Regions from separate parts of the Bradyrhizobium sp. USDA 4504 genome, predicted to be linked through region 2. Evidence: riboswitches for the same ligand, from Rfam matches in the RefSeq annotation. Region 2 holds a riboswitch; each other region holds the start of a gene.
The links. A riboswitch is a leader RNA that binds a small molecule or an ion and turns the genes downstream of it on or off. The one in region 2 is predicted to bind cobalamin.

Region 1 (3,410 bases), 5.1 Mb from region 2:
CGAGTTGCGCGATCACGCCGCCGCGGTCGATGTCGCCGACCAGCACCACGGGCACGTTGGCCCGGCGTGCAAACCCCATATTGGCGATATCGGACTTGCGTAAGTTGACCTCGGCGGGGCTGCCGGCGCCCTCGACCAGCACCAGATCGGCGCGCTGCTTCAGGCGCGCAAAACTCTCCAGCACCGCGCCCATCAGCGATGGTTTCATGCCGGCATATTCGCGCGCCCGTGCGGTGGCGATCCGTTTGCCGTGCACGATGATCTGGGCGCCGACATCGGTTTCGGGCTTCAGAAGCACTGGATTCATGTCGGTGTGCGGCTCGACGCCGGCGGCGAGCGCCTGCAACGCCTGTGCGCGGCCGATCTCGCCGCCGTCGACGGTCACCGCGGCGTTGTTCGACATGTTCTGCGGCTTGAACGGCAGCACGCGCAGGCCGCGTCGTCTCGCGGCGCGCGCGAGGCCGGCGACGATGAGCGATTTGCCCACGTCCGAGCCGGCTCCCTGGATCATCAATGCGCGCGCCATCGTGATGTCTGTCAGAACTCGACGCCCGGCTGGGCCTTGATACCGGAGCGGAACGGATGCTTCACCAGCGTCATCTCGGTGACGAGGTCGGCAATCTCGATCAGCTCCTCCTTGGCATTGCGCCCGGTGAGCACGACATGGGTCATCGGCGGCTTCGACGTAGTCAGGAACTCGACGACGTCGGCGATCGCGAGGTAGTCGTAGCGTAGCGCGATGTTGATCTCGTCGAGCACGACCATGCGCAGGCTCGGGTCTGCGATCAGCTGCTTGGCCTTTTCCCAGCCGGCTTGCGCTGCCGCGATGTCGCGGGCGCGATCCTGCGTCTCCCAGGTAAAGCCTTCGCCCATGGCGTGAAATTGACAGAGATCGCCGAAATGCCCGGTGAGCAGGCGGCGCTCGCCGGTATCCCAGGCGCCCTTGATGAACTGCACCACGGCGCAGGGAAAGCCGTGCGCCACACAGCGCACGATCATGCCGAACGCGGAGGAGGATTTTCCTTTGCCGGCGCCGGTATGGACGATGATCAGGCCCTTTTCACCGCTCTTGGTCGCCATGATGCGGTCGCGGGCGGCCTTCTTTTTCGCCATCTTGTCCGCGTAGCGCGCATCCGGCGAAAGATCGGTGCCGACGGCGCCGTCTTCAGCGTCCTTTCCATCAGAAGTCATCACATTCCTTCGGCTTGACAAGTGCGAGGCTTGGACGAATGGTGGTCCTGCGTCGGTTCCTGTCCTACGACAGGCGAAGAGGGAATGCGATAGGGCTCCGCTAAATCGGGCCCGAAGCGCAGCCGCCCCCGCGACCGTGACCGGAGAGATGCCCAAGCCACTGATTCCATACGGAGTCGGGAAGGTGGGCATCGAAGGGTAAAACCTGCTCCGCAAGCCGGGAGACCTGCCAACGCAGCATGTTGTGAAACCGGCGGACGGGGTGTTCCGCGACGGGGAACGAACCTGTCCAAAATCGGTTCGTGTGCCTCATCGCTTCCCGCTGTCAATCCAGGAAGGGCGATGAGCGTTACACTTCATGTCTGCATCACCTGCCGCGCCGGCCAGACGCCGGCGGAAGGTGAGCTCGCGCCCGGTGCACGCCTGCATGCCGCGCTTGTCGAGGCCGGCGTGCCTGATGACGTCAATCTGGTTCCCGTCGCATGCCTGTCGGCCTGCAGCCAGGGTTGCTCGGTCGCGCTCAGCGCGCCGGGGCGCTGGTCCTATGTCTACGGCCGACTGTCCGCTGATAATGCCGCGGATGTGATCGCCGGTGCCTCCGCCTATGCGGCGGCGCCCGACGGCATCGTGCCGTGGCGCAGCCGTCCGGAAATCTTCCGCAAGCAATCGCTCGCCCGCATTCCACCTCTTCCCGTCGTGCCGGAGGCCGCAGAATGACCACGCTCGCCAAAATTCCGGTCACCGTCGTGACCGGCTTTCTCGGCTCCGGCAAGACGACACTGATCCAGCATCTGATCCGCAATGCCAACGGCAAGAAGCTCGCGGTGCTGGTCAACGAATTCGGCAGCGAAGGCGTCGACGGCGACATCCTGAAGTCGTGCGCCGACGCCAATTGTCCGGCCGAGAACATCGTCGAACTCGCCAATGGCTGTATCTGCTGCACCGTCGCCGACGATTTCATCCCGGCGATGGAGCAGTTGCTGGCGCGGAACGTGAAGCCCGATCACATCGTGATCGAAACTTCCGGGCTCGCGCTGCCGAAGCCGCTGCTGAAAGCGTTCGACTGGCCGGAGATCCGTTCGCGGATCACGGTCGACGGCGTGATCGCGCTCGCCGACGCCGAGGCCGTCGCCGCCGGCCGTTTTGCGCCTGATCCGGCCGCGGTGGATGCGCAGCGTGCGGCGGACGACAATCTCGACCACGAGACGCCGCTGTCGGAAGTGTTCGAGGACCAGATCGCATGTGCCGATATCGTGCTGCTGACCAAGGCGGACCTCGCGGGGGCGGAGGGGATCAAGGCAGCGAAAGAGGTGATCGCGGCCGAGATGCCGCGCGAGGTGCCGATGTTGCCCGTCGTCGACGGCACGATCGACGCGCGCGTGATCCTCGGGCTCGGGGCGGCGGCGGAAAGCGATCTCGCGGCGCGGCCGTCGCATCACGATGGCGAGGAGGAACACGAGCACGACGATTTCAATTCCGTCGTGATCGATCTTCCGGAAGTTTCGGATGTCGACGCGCTGGTCGCCTCGATCAAGGGGCTGGCGCGCGAGCAGAACGTGCTGCGCGCCAAGGGCTACATCGCGGTCGAAGGCAAGCCGATGCGGCTGTTGGTGCAATCGGTCGGCGAGCGGGTGCGGCATCAGTTCGACATGCCCTGGGGCGCCCGGGCGCGGCAGTCGAAGCTCGTCGTGATCGGCGAACATGCCGACATCGATGAAGCCGCGATCAGGGCACGGCTTGGTGTCTGATGCACGTCGTCTTCCGCGAGAGCCGCGGCCTTGATGAGACCGCGACGCCAAGGGACCTCGGCCAGGATCCGGCCGATCTCGTGGTGTTGTCGTTTTCCGACAGCGATCTTGCTGCCTTCGCGGCCGGCTGGCGGCGCGGCCGTGCTGCGCTGCCGTCGCTGCGGCTCGCCAATCTCGCGGAGCTGCGCCATCCGCTGTCGGTCGATACCTATATCGAGCGGACGCTCTCGCACGCCCGCGGCATTCTGGTGCGGCTGATCGGCGGCGAGCCCTATTGGTCATACGGGCTGGCCGCGGTGCATCGGCTGGCGAAGGAGCGCGGCATTGCCCTGGTGGTGCTGCCGGCGGATGGCCGCGACGATCTGCGGCTCGATGAATTCTCGACCTTGCCGGTCTCGACGCTGCGCCGTCTGAAGGTGCTGTGCGACAAGGGCGGCCCGGTTGCCGCGCAGGCCGTGATCGCGCAACTGG
Region 2 (3,410 bases):
CTTGCCCGCTCAGCTTGATATCGGCGGTGGCGTTTCCGGGAATCCGGCTCTGGGTGTTGGCCTGATCGTTGTCCATGATGCGCGAACTCCAGGCCCGCACCGTGGCGTCGAACACCAGATAGTTCTGCCAGATATTCCAGGTGACGCCGAGATTGCCGGTGTAGCGCGACACCAGCGGCACGTCGTTGCCGGCCCAGATGCCTTCGCGGAACACCGCGCGGGTGATCGCCATGCCGCCGCGCAGGGTCACCGTATCGCTGAACTTGAGCGAGGCACTGGTTTCCGAGCCATAGCGGCGGGTGGGGTCGAGGTTGGTGTTGAAGAACAGCACCGGGTTGAAATGGATTTCGTTCTCGAGATCCATCAGATAGACGCTGGTCTGGACCTGAAACAGGTTGGTCCTGACGCGAAAGCCGCCCTCGACATCCTGCGAGGTCTGGGTCTTGAGCTGGAAATTCTGCGGGATCGGGGCGAAGGTCAGCGGGTCGAATGACGGACCCGACGCGACGCGTTCGTCGACATCAGGCGTGCGGAATGCGCGTGCCGCGCGGCCGAACACCGAGAAGGTGTCGGTCAGGCGATGCTCGGCGCCGACATGCAGGGCGTATTGCGTCTCGTTGCTGTCGAGCGGTGCCGCCTGCGTGTCGAACGCGAACGGCGCATTCGGGTCGTAGCGATCGCGCGCCGAGATGCTGGTATTCTGGACGCGCGCGCCGTAGGAGATGTCGGTCGTTGGCAACAGGCCCAGCGTATGTTGCCAATAGCCGGCCACGCTCTGCTGCTCGATATTGTAGATGTGGAACGGGTCGACGCCCTGATAGGCGCCGCGCGCCTCGCGGAAGCTCGAATCGTAATAGTCGATGCCGGTCAGGATCGTCGACGGCACGCCCAGCATCACATTCTTGACGCTGAGCCGCGGCGTCAGCGACCAGGTCTGCAGCGCGGCGTCATTGTAGGTCGAGGCGAAGCTGATGGTCGGCACCGTGCCGAAGAAGCCGCTCTGCGTCTCGCGCTGCCGCCAGCCGCCGTCGACGATGAGGTCGACGCCGTTCATCAGCGTCTTGGTGAAGCCGGCGGTGACGCTGGCGGTCTGCTGGTTGGCATAGTCGAAGGGCGTCGCGGCGCCGCGGCGATCGGTGAGCAGCTCGTTCACGCCGATCGACGGATCGACCAGCCGTCCGCCGGGTAGGCCGAGCTTCTGGTCGCTGCCGGTGACGGTCAGGAAGGCGGTGAGATCAGGCGTCGTGTAGTTGATGTTGCCGACGGCGTTGCGCTGGTCGAGCGCATTGTTGACGCGGTAGCCGTCCGACTTGATGCCGTTGCCGTAGAACGAGGTGGACCACGGGCCGGAATTGAGCGCCGCGGAGACCGCGGCCATGCGGGTGTTGAACGAGCCAACTCCGGCCTCGGCCCGCATCGTCGTCGGCGGGCCGCCGACGCCGGTCTTGGTGATGATGTTGACGACGCCGCCCACCGCGTTGTCGCCGTAGAGCACCGCGCCGCTGTTGCCGCGCGTGATCTCGATGCGCTCGATCGAATCGAGCGGAATCGTGGTGAGGTCGAAGCCGGCCTTGTCGACGTCGTTGAGGCGGCGGCCGTTGAGCAGGAAAAGGGTATTGTCGGTCGCGAATGCGCCGAAGCCGCGCAGGTCGACCGACGTCTTGGCGCCGTTCGGTCCGCCATAGGGCGTTTGCAGCTGCACGCCCGGCACCTGCGCGAGGATCTCGGGTAACGACTGCACCGGCGAATGCGCGATGTCGTCGGCGGTGATCACGGCCGAGGAGGAGCCGACAATGCCGGCGAACTGGCGGCCGCCGGTGCCGCCCGTTCCGGTGGCCACGCCGGTCCCTGTCGTGCCCGATCCGGCTCCGCTGCCTGTATTGTTGCCTTGCGAGGTGCCCGGCGCCGGGCGTCGCGGCGCCGGCGCTTCGTCAGCGGCCGGCCTGGCGCGCGTGACGTTCTGGTCGCCCGGCTTGGTGACTTCGATCGCCGGCAGCTGATCGGGAGCGGGTGCCTGCTGCGCCCGCGCTGCGGAGACAAGGATCGCCGGCGCGATCATCGTCGACGCGAGCAGAAGCGCGCGGCGCCGCCGATGGAAAGGGAAGGAGAACATAAGCAAGGCCTCGGCAACGTCAGTGGCACGTCACCGCGAACCAGTCTCACCATCGTGCTCACAGCATCAGGTGAAGCTCATGCCTGTACTCCCCGACCGGCAGCATCGCGTGTGACCACGGCTGACGGCAGGTCTCCTGGCTCGCGGGTCGTTACCCTTCGTCGCCTTCCCAGGACCGAGATTCCCAGTGGCCTGTGACGAAGGATTCACCGCATACAGTTGCGGGGGCAGCCGCGGCGTTGGGGAAGTTTCCCCGTACCGCATTCCCTTTTCATCTCATGAAAGAACCGTCATGTTCATCTAGGGTTCGGCCGGGTAGCAAAGTCAATCCGGCGGAAGTCGGGCGGCGGCCGCGCGGCCACGGTTTTTGTCGAGTGTCGCTTGTCTGCCACGGCGATCGCTGTAAGAGCATGGATCCGATGAGCGCGCAGGATTTTGCCTTGGCGGCCGAGGTCGCGGCGCGGCGCCGGTGGGGCGCCACGGCGGCGCTGCTCGCGCTCGTGGTCCTGCTGTGTGTGCTCTCGCTCGGCATCGGGCCGGTGCGGCTGTCGCCGCTCGCGGTGATCGAGGCGCTGTTCGGCGGCGGCAGCGATGTGGCGCAGGTGATCGTGCGCGAGATCCGCCTGCCGCGCACCATCCTGGCATTTGCGATCGGCGGCATTCTCGGGCTGTCCGGTGCGGCGCTGCAAGGGCTGCTGCGCAATCCGCTGGCCTCGCCGTCGCTATTCGGCGCGCCGCAATCGGCGGCGTTCGGCGCGGTGCTGGTGATCGCGCTGGGCCTCGCCGATGTGCGCTCCTACGCGCTGCCGGTGGTGGCGATCATCGCCGCCTTCGGCTCGGTGTTCGCGCTGCTTGCGATCGCCGGCAGCAATGCCGGGCTGTTGATCCTGATCCTCGCTGGGCTCGCGATCTCGAGCTTTGCGGGAGCCGCGACCGCACTGGTGATGAATCTCTCGAGCAATCCGTTTGTGGTGCTGGAGATCGCGTTCTGGCTGCTCGGCTCGCTGGAGGACCGCAGCTTCCAGCACGTGGCGCTGGCGCTGCCCTTCATCGTCGCGGGCGCCGCCATCCTGCTCAGCCAGGCGAGCGCCTTCCGCGCGCTGACGCTTGGCGAGGAGGCGGCGCAGAGCCTCGGCGTCGACGTCGGGCGGTTGCGGCTCTTCGTGATCACGGGCGTGGCGCTTGGCGTCGGCGGCGCGGTCGCAGTCACCGGCACGATCGGCTTCATCGGCCTGGTTGCGCCGCATCTGATGCGTCCCGTGATCGGTCACGATCCGGCGCGGCTCTTGGTGCCCAG
Region 3 (3,410 bases), 500 kb from region 2:
GGACATTGCCGTTGAAGCTGACGATCTTGCCGCCGACCACCTGGCTGTTGTTGTCGTATCTGGCGCGCAACAGCGCAAGATTGGCGTCGACGCGCCAGCCGTCGCTCAGTGCGAGCCCGATCGATCCTTCGACCCCGCGGGATGATTGCTGGCCGATCTGCAATGCCAGGCCGCCGGTGGGATTGCCGGGATCGGGAATCGTGAGCCCGGTCTTGACGATCTCGTAGGCAGCCAGCGTCCACTCGCCGCGGCCGCCCCAGAACGATTGCTTGACCCCGATCTCGGTCTGCTTGCCGGTCGCAAGCTGGAATGTCTTCTGCGTGGTCGACAGTGAGATCAGATTGCTGACCGGATCGACGCCGACCGCGTACTGGCCATAGAACGCGAGGTTCTTGATCGGCTCGTAAACGAGGCCCGCGCGCCAGCTAGTGCCCGATAGCGTCGTCTCAAAACTGTTTGCCGGCGTCTTGTAGTCGGTGCGGTCCACTTCGGGGCGATCATACCTGACCCCGGTCACCAGCGACAACTGATCGGTCAGCGAGAGCCGATCCTCGGCGAACAGCGCGTATTGATTGACGATCGCGTTGAAGCCCGGCGTGGTCGCCGTCGTCGTGGCGAAGAACGATCCGGGATCGAACACATAAGGATTGACCGACGACGCGCCGCCATAGGGCGAGTTGTTGGTATGGGTGAAGTCGATCCGGTTGACGTCGAACCCGGCGACGACCTGGTTCGCAAGGCCGAACACGTGGCCGCTGAAGGTCGTATCCATCCGGTTGCCGAGCTGCTTCTGGTCGTGGAATATCTCGATATAGCTCGTGCGATCGATCAGCTGGGTCTTCGGATTCCAGGTGTAGTTCTCGATGTCGCGCCAGTGCCGCTCGCTGGTCAGGTAATACAGCGTGTTGTTGACCTTGATGCCGTCGGCGACGTCCCACTCGGTCTTGAACCGGGTCCAGCTGTCCTGATAGCGGATCGCGCTGTCCGCTGCATTGTAGTTCTTGAAGCGCAGCGCGTCCTGGATCGCGCCGTTGATCAGCGGCGTGCCGAAATAGCGCGACGGGCTGCGATCGCCGTAATCTTCCGAGAGCGTGAAGGCGAGATTGTCCGACGCCTGCACCCGCACGGCAGCGGAGACCACCGCGTTCGAGGTCTTGTCGCGATCGACCCAGCTGTCCGACATGTTGCCGGTGGCGTTGATGCGGTACGACACATTGGGATTGATCGGACCGGTGCTGTCCACCGAGAGCCGCCGCGTCATGTTGCTGTCGAGCGAAACCTCGGCCTCGTTATAGGGCGTGCTCTGCGGCTTCTTCGGAATCACGTTGATGACGCCGCCGATCGCGCCTTCGCCGTACAGCACCGAGGCCGGGCCGCGCAGCACTTCGATGCGCTGCGTCGACCAGGTGTCATAGGGGAACGTCAGCGTGCCGGAGCCGATATAGAAGCGCGTGCCGTCATACAGCGTCATCACCGAGTTGCTGCCGGCAAAGCCGCGGGTGCTGAACGACAGGCCGCCATTGCCTGGCGCCGGCGTTGCGACGAACCCGGCCGCGTCCTGGGTGACGGCATCGAGCACATTATGCTGGCCGCGTTCAGCGATGGTCTGCGCCGTGATGATCTCGACGCTGGCCGGCGTCTGCAGCGGCGTCAGGTTGAGACGACTGCCGGTGCCGCCCTGCGTGGTGGCATTGAGCGTCGGCGATGCCGATCCCGGTACGCCCGACGCCGCGACGCGCGGGGCGTTGCCGGCTGTTGCAGGCCTCGGCCGTGGCCGCGCCGCAGCGGTCATGTCACGGCTGCGCGCCGCAGGCTTCGGCTTTGGCGCAGCGGAAGGCGCGACCTCAATCGGATCGAGCCTGGTTGGTGGCGGCGTTTGTGCCGAGCCTTCGGCCGGCAACAACAATGATGACAGGGAGCAGAGAAGACCGAGGCGCCATTTGCGCGCAACGGGAGAGGACGGAGACATGAAAAGGACTCGCGGTAACGTGGCACGTCACCGCGAACGTGGACTGGCGCATTGCCAAAAAAGGCAGTGCTCCGATCCCACCAGGACGCCCCCGCCCGATGTGCTCGCGTGTGACCACGACTGACGGCAGGTCTCCTGGCTCACGGGTCATCGCCTGTCGACGCCTTCCCGGGCCTGATGGCCCAGTGGCAAATTGACGAAAGGCTCGCCGTTTACAGTTGCGGGGACAGCTGCGGCATTGGGGTTACCCTCGCACCGCATTCCCTTTTGATCCCCGAAGGGAACCGTCGGCAAAAACGATAGGTGCTGGCTGCAGAGCTGTCAATTCGATGCGATTGTCGCAGACCTGCTTTGCGGGTGATGCTGCGGCGATGACACAGCGACGTCGAGGGCTGACGCCGAAAAGCAACCCGTCATCCTGAGGAGCGCGGCACGCGCGTCTCGAAGGATGCACGGCCCGGCTGGCGGCCGATTCATCCTTCGAGACGCCGCTTCGCGGCTCCTCAGGATGACGGGAAACGTAGGTTCGCGTCACTGAGCCTCGACGCATCCCTGCATCACCTCATCAATCTCCGCGCGCGACAGCGCACCCATCTCGGCGATGAACACGATGCGCGTGCGCGGCACGCCGGGCGACGGGACGCCGCCCGCAGCCAAGGTCGCGCGGCCGCCGGCGAGTTGAAGCACGGTCAGCCGCCCGGGCTGCTCCACCGTCTCGAACAATCCCTTCGCCCGCGCCAGCTTCGGCGCCAGTCTGCCGATCGCCTGCTGCAAGCGCGGCAGCACGACGGGCCGCTCCGAGGTCCAGCTCAGCGTGTCGAAGCGATCGGACGACGGCCGTCGCGGCGCGGTCTCGCGCGGCGCCGACACATGATCGAGGTCCGCTGGGAACAGCAGCGCGGCCGGCACCTCGCCATGCAAGGCATCGACCACCACGGCCGCCGGACGCACCGCGCGCACGGCGTCGCGGATCGCGGCGCACGCAGCGGCGTCAGTCAGATCGACCTTGCTCAGCGCCACCACATCCGCCGCCCGGAGCTGCGAGCGCAGCAGCGCATCGTTCAGCATCGCCGCAGGCTGCGTCGCGTCGACCACGCACAGCACGGTCTCCAGCGGCGCCTCCTTCCAGATCACGGGATCCATCAGGTTGCGCACGATGTCGGCGGGATCGGCGATCCCGCTGGTCTCGATCACGATGAATTCGGGACGCGGATCACGCCGCAGCAACGTGGCGAGCGTGCGCAGCAGGTCGCCCTCCAGCGTGCAGCAGATGCAGCCATTGCTCAGGCTGACCACGCCGTCGCTGGCGCCGGCGATCAGCTCGGCGTCGATATTGATCGCACCGAAATCGTTGACCACGGCGGCGATGCGCCGCCCTTGCGCATGCGCCAGCAGATGGTTGACGACCGTGGTCTTGCCCGCCCCGAGGAAGCCCGCGACC
Region 4 (3,410 bases), 2.2 Mb from region 2:
GGTTCTTCTCATGTTGCCTGCCGTTGCCTCGACCTCTCTCAACCCGGCTGAATGGTTCTCCAGCGGCTGTTTATCGGTGCGGGACCAGTTTCATGATAGTCTTGCGCAGGCAGCTTCGAAGCAAGGTGCAGCTTCGTGGGCCTACCGCCTGGCATCCGGCAGGTAAACCGGAAGGTAGGGATCATTTCGATTCGGCCTTGACGAACCTGTGGGATGTTGGCGATCGCGTCATTCAGGTTTCGCTCATCTCCAAGGGCGCCGGCGCCGTCAGCTTATCTCTGAATAAGCTTCTATCGGTGGGCTGAGCGGGCTGATGGTTTCTTCGCACAACAGCAGGATCGCTCGCGCCGCGACGCGCAGAGGGGGGTGATGCGCTTGTTCACTTGCCACTTCTGCTACCGCATCGGCGGATGTAAGGGCCTACACCCTATATAACCAAAGTGCAGGCGGGTACGAAGGCAACAGCCGTCGAGCTGCTTGCAAATGAGAGGAGACATTGCGTTGCGGATAGATTTCTCGCGCATCAATCGGTCTAAAGCTGCATTCCACGATATTTATGCTTCGGATGATCCGAGGGCATATTTCTCGGTCCTCGGAGACCTGGATTATATGATACCGGACGTGGCTGAGCCGGTTGTGCGCCAAATACTGGCAGCGAAAGCTTCGGCCACCGGCCTCAAGCCCGTCGTGCTCGATGTTGGTTGTTCGTACGGTATCAATGCAGCGGTGCATCGCTTTCCGCTGACCTTCGCGGGCTTGCGTCACCGCTACGCCCGGCGTGAGATGAGAGCGATCAGCTCTGAGACATTGGTGAGTCTCGATCGCAGTTTCTATGCAGCCTGGCCTGATGTCGGGTTGGCACGCTTTATCGGCCTCGATGTGTCGGCAGCGGCGGTCAGCTATGCGAAGAATGTTGGCCTTTTAGAGCAGGGCATTGTCGCTGACCTTGAAAAGGAGGCGCTATCGATGGACAGCGCGCGCATTCTCCGCTCCGTGGATGTTATCATGTCGACCGGATGCATCGGCTACGTTACCGAGAAGACGTTCGGCGAGATTCTCGATGCGGCAGAGAAGCAACCATGGATCATCTCCTTCGTGCTACGAATGTTCCCATTTGAATCGCTCGCCGCGACGTTCGCAAACCGTGGTCTTGTGACAGAACGTCTTGCCGGCGCAACGTTTATCCAGCGTCGCTTTCGCGATGCTGAAGAATTTGAGAGCTGTTTGGCCAGCTTGGCGGCCCTTGGCGTGGATGCCACCGGCCTCGAATCGGAAGGGCTGTTTCACGCCGATCTGATCTTGTCTCGCCCCGAGGCGGATGCGCGCGCCATGCCTTTGGAAGACATTGTCACTGTCGCCAGCGGCAGGGGACGGCCGATCGGACCCCGTTACGTTCATGTTGAAAGTAAGGAGGGCTTGCAGGTCGCGCTGGAGCCGTGACAGGCGTGGGACCACTGTGCAGCGCGATTCGGTTCGGGGCTGGATGCAAGGCCATTCCGGTCGACGGCGCGCCAGAGCCGATGTTGTTCGCCCGCGAGTGGATAACGAATTCGTCCAGATGCCATTGGTCGCGGCGAGCAGGAGCGCTGCGAATCAAATCAAGCGTCTGGCCGAATTGCTCCTCTACTGACGCGCCGTTTCTTAGATTCCATCAATGCGACGTGCGAGCCAGGAATTCCCTCGACCTTTGCGCAGGCTTGACGGAAACCGGTAATGCAGCCCAACGGCATATCCAATCACCTGCAGCAGAAGCCGACAGCGGCGACAAAGTCGTCCGAGCTTCGGTATGTTTTTGCGTTTCAATCTGGATCTCCCCAGTTGACCAATCCCGGCGAGTAGTGCCTATGTCTAGCCAGTCACGGTCTTCTGGCCCCAACATTTTGTAGGTCGGAAGCTAAGAGGGAACCCGGTGCGCCGAACGGCTACTCCGGGGCTGCCCCCGCAACTGTAAGCGGCGAGCGGTTGTCATCATGGTCACTGGCGCAGCACAGCGCCGGGAAGGCCGACAGCCGCGGCGACCCGCGAGCCAGGAGACCTGCCGCGACTGAACGAAAGTCCTCGGGCGGGGTGCCCCGTTGGGTCGCTTGCAGCCGGAGACGTTTGACCGGTTTCCTCGCAAGTCATCCGCGCAGTCCCCCCGCCTAACATCGCGGGGTTGCCGATGTCGCCGTCTTACGATTTCGATCAGCATGGTCATCTCATTGAGGAGCCGGCGCGCGTGAGGTCGCAGCCATTGCAGGCAGAGCCCAGCGCGCCTGAGTTGTGTCTTGTGCCGCCGCCGTCGCCGGCCCCGCTGCCGTACCCCCTTGCGCCATCGCCAAAGCCGGCCGATCTCAAGCTCGATCGGACGCGCGACGACCTGTTGACGCCGTTCGGCAAGCTGACGCTGAGCGACCGTTATCTGCTCGCCGGCGAAATGATCCAGGACATGTTCGCGCGGGTGTCTTGCGCCTTCGCGGATGATGTTGCGCATGCCCAACGTCTCTACGATGCGATGTCTCGGCTGTGGTTCATGCCAGCCACACCGGTGCTCTCCAACGGCGGCACGACGCGCGGCCTGCCGATTTCCTGCTTCCTTAACTCGGTGTCGGACTCGCTCGAAGGCATCGTGGGCACCTGGAACGAGAACGTATGGCTTGCCTCTAACGGTGGCGGCATCGGCACCTACTGGGGCAATGTTCGCTCGATCGGCGAGCAGGTGAAGGGCGGCGTTACCTCAGGCATCATCCCGTTCATCCACGTCATGGACGGCCTGACGTTGGCGATCAGCCAGGGCTCGTTACGGCGCGGCTCGGCTGCGGTCTATCTCGATATCCACCATCCCGAGATCGAGGAGTTCCTCGAGATCCGCAAGGCGTCCGGCGACTTCAACCGCAAGAGTCTCAACCTGCATCACGGCATCAACGTAACCGATGAGTTCATGCGTGCCGTAGGCGCCGGCACTGCGTTCGCTCTGCGCAGTCCGAAGACCAAGGAGGTTATCCGCGAAATCGACGCCCGCCAGCTGTGGCAACGCATCCTGGAGAACCGGCTGCAGACGGGGGAGCCTTATCTCTTGTTCATCGATACAGTGAACCGCGCGCTCCCCAAGCACCAGCGCGAGCTCGGCCTCAAGGTCTCAACGTCCAACCTGTGCAGCGAAATTACCCTGCCGACCGGCATCGATCATCGCGACGAGGAGCGTACCGCCGTGTGCTGCCTGTCGTCGCTCAACCTCGAGACCTGGGACCAGTGGAACGAGGAGCCTGGCTTCATCGAGGACGTCATGCGCTTCCTCGACAACGTGCTGACCCACTTCATCACGGTGGCGCCGGGCGTCATGAAGCGTGCCCGCTACGCCGCCTTGCGTGAGCGTTCCGTCGGCCTTGGCGTCATGGGCTTCCACTCGTTCCTGCAGGCCAAGAGCATTC

Region 1: another riboswitch for cobalamin. It lies ahead of ACVMB1_RS07055 (DUF1636 family protein); the one in region 2 lies ahead of ACVMB1_RS31495 (TonB-dependent receptor).
Region 3: another riboswitch for cobalamin. It lies ahead of ACVMB1_RS29245 (TonB-dependent receptor); the one in region 2 lies ahead of ACVMB1_RS31495 (TonB-dependent receptor).
Region 4: another riboswitch for cobalamin. It lies ahead of ACVMB1_RS41755 (ribonucleoside-diphosphate reductase subunit alpha); the one in region 2 lies ahead of ACVMB1_RS31495 (TonB-dependent receptor).

Annotation. Positions count from the first base shown of each region.
Region 1 is NZ_JBSSGV010000001.1:1,631,855-1,635,264, forward strand. It holds gene ACVMB1_RS07045 (cobyric acid synthase) at 1-526, opposite strand, end outside; gene cobO (cob(I)yrinic acid a,c-diamide adenosyltransferase) at 538-1,191, opposite strand; cobalamin riboswitch at 1,228-1,439, shown strand; gene ACVMB1_RS07055 (DUF1636 family protein) at 1,534-1,908, shown strand; gene cobW (cobalamin biosynthesis protein CobW) at 1,905-2,939, shown strand; gene cobN (cobaltochelatase subunit CobN) at 2,939-3,410, shown strand, end outside.
Region 2 is NZ_JBSSGV010000001.1:6,690,274-6,693,683, reverse strand. It holds gene ACVMB1_RS31495 (TonB-dependent receptor) at 1-2,113, opposite strand, end outside; cobalamin riboswitch at 2,223-2,420, opposite strand; gene ACVMB1_RS31490 (FecCD family ABC transporter permease) at 2,533-3,410, shown strand, end outside.
Region 3 is NZ_JBSSGV010000001.1:6,194,963-6,198,372, forward strand. It holds gene ACVMB1_RS29245 (TonB-dependent receptor) at 1-1,969, opposite strand, end outside; cobalamin riboswitch at 2,078-2,273, opposite strand; gene ACVMB1_RS29250 (CobW family GTP-binding protein) at 2,501-3,410, opposite strand, start outside.
Region 4 is NZ_JBSSGV010000001.1:8,894,188-8,897,597, forward strand. It holds gene ACVMB1_RS41745 (nodulation protein NolB) at 93-305, shown strand; gene ACVMB1_RS41750 (class I SAM-dependent methyltransferase) at 484-1,440, shown strand; cobalamin riboswitch at 1,843-2,057, shown strand; gene ACVMB1_RS41755 (ribonucleoside-diphosphate reductase subunit alpha) at 2,219-3,410, shown strand, end outside.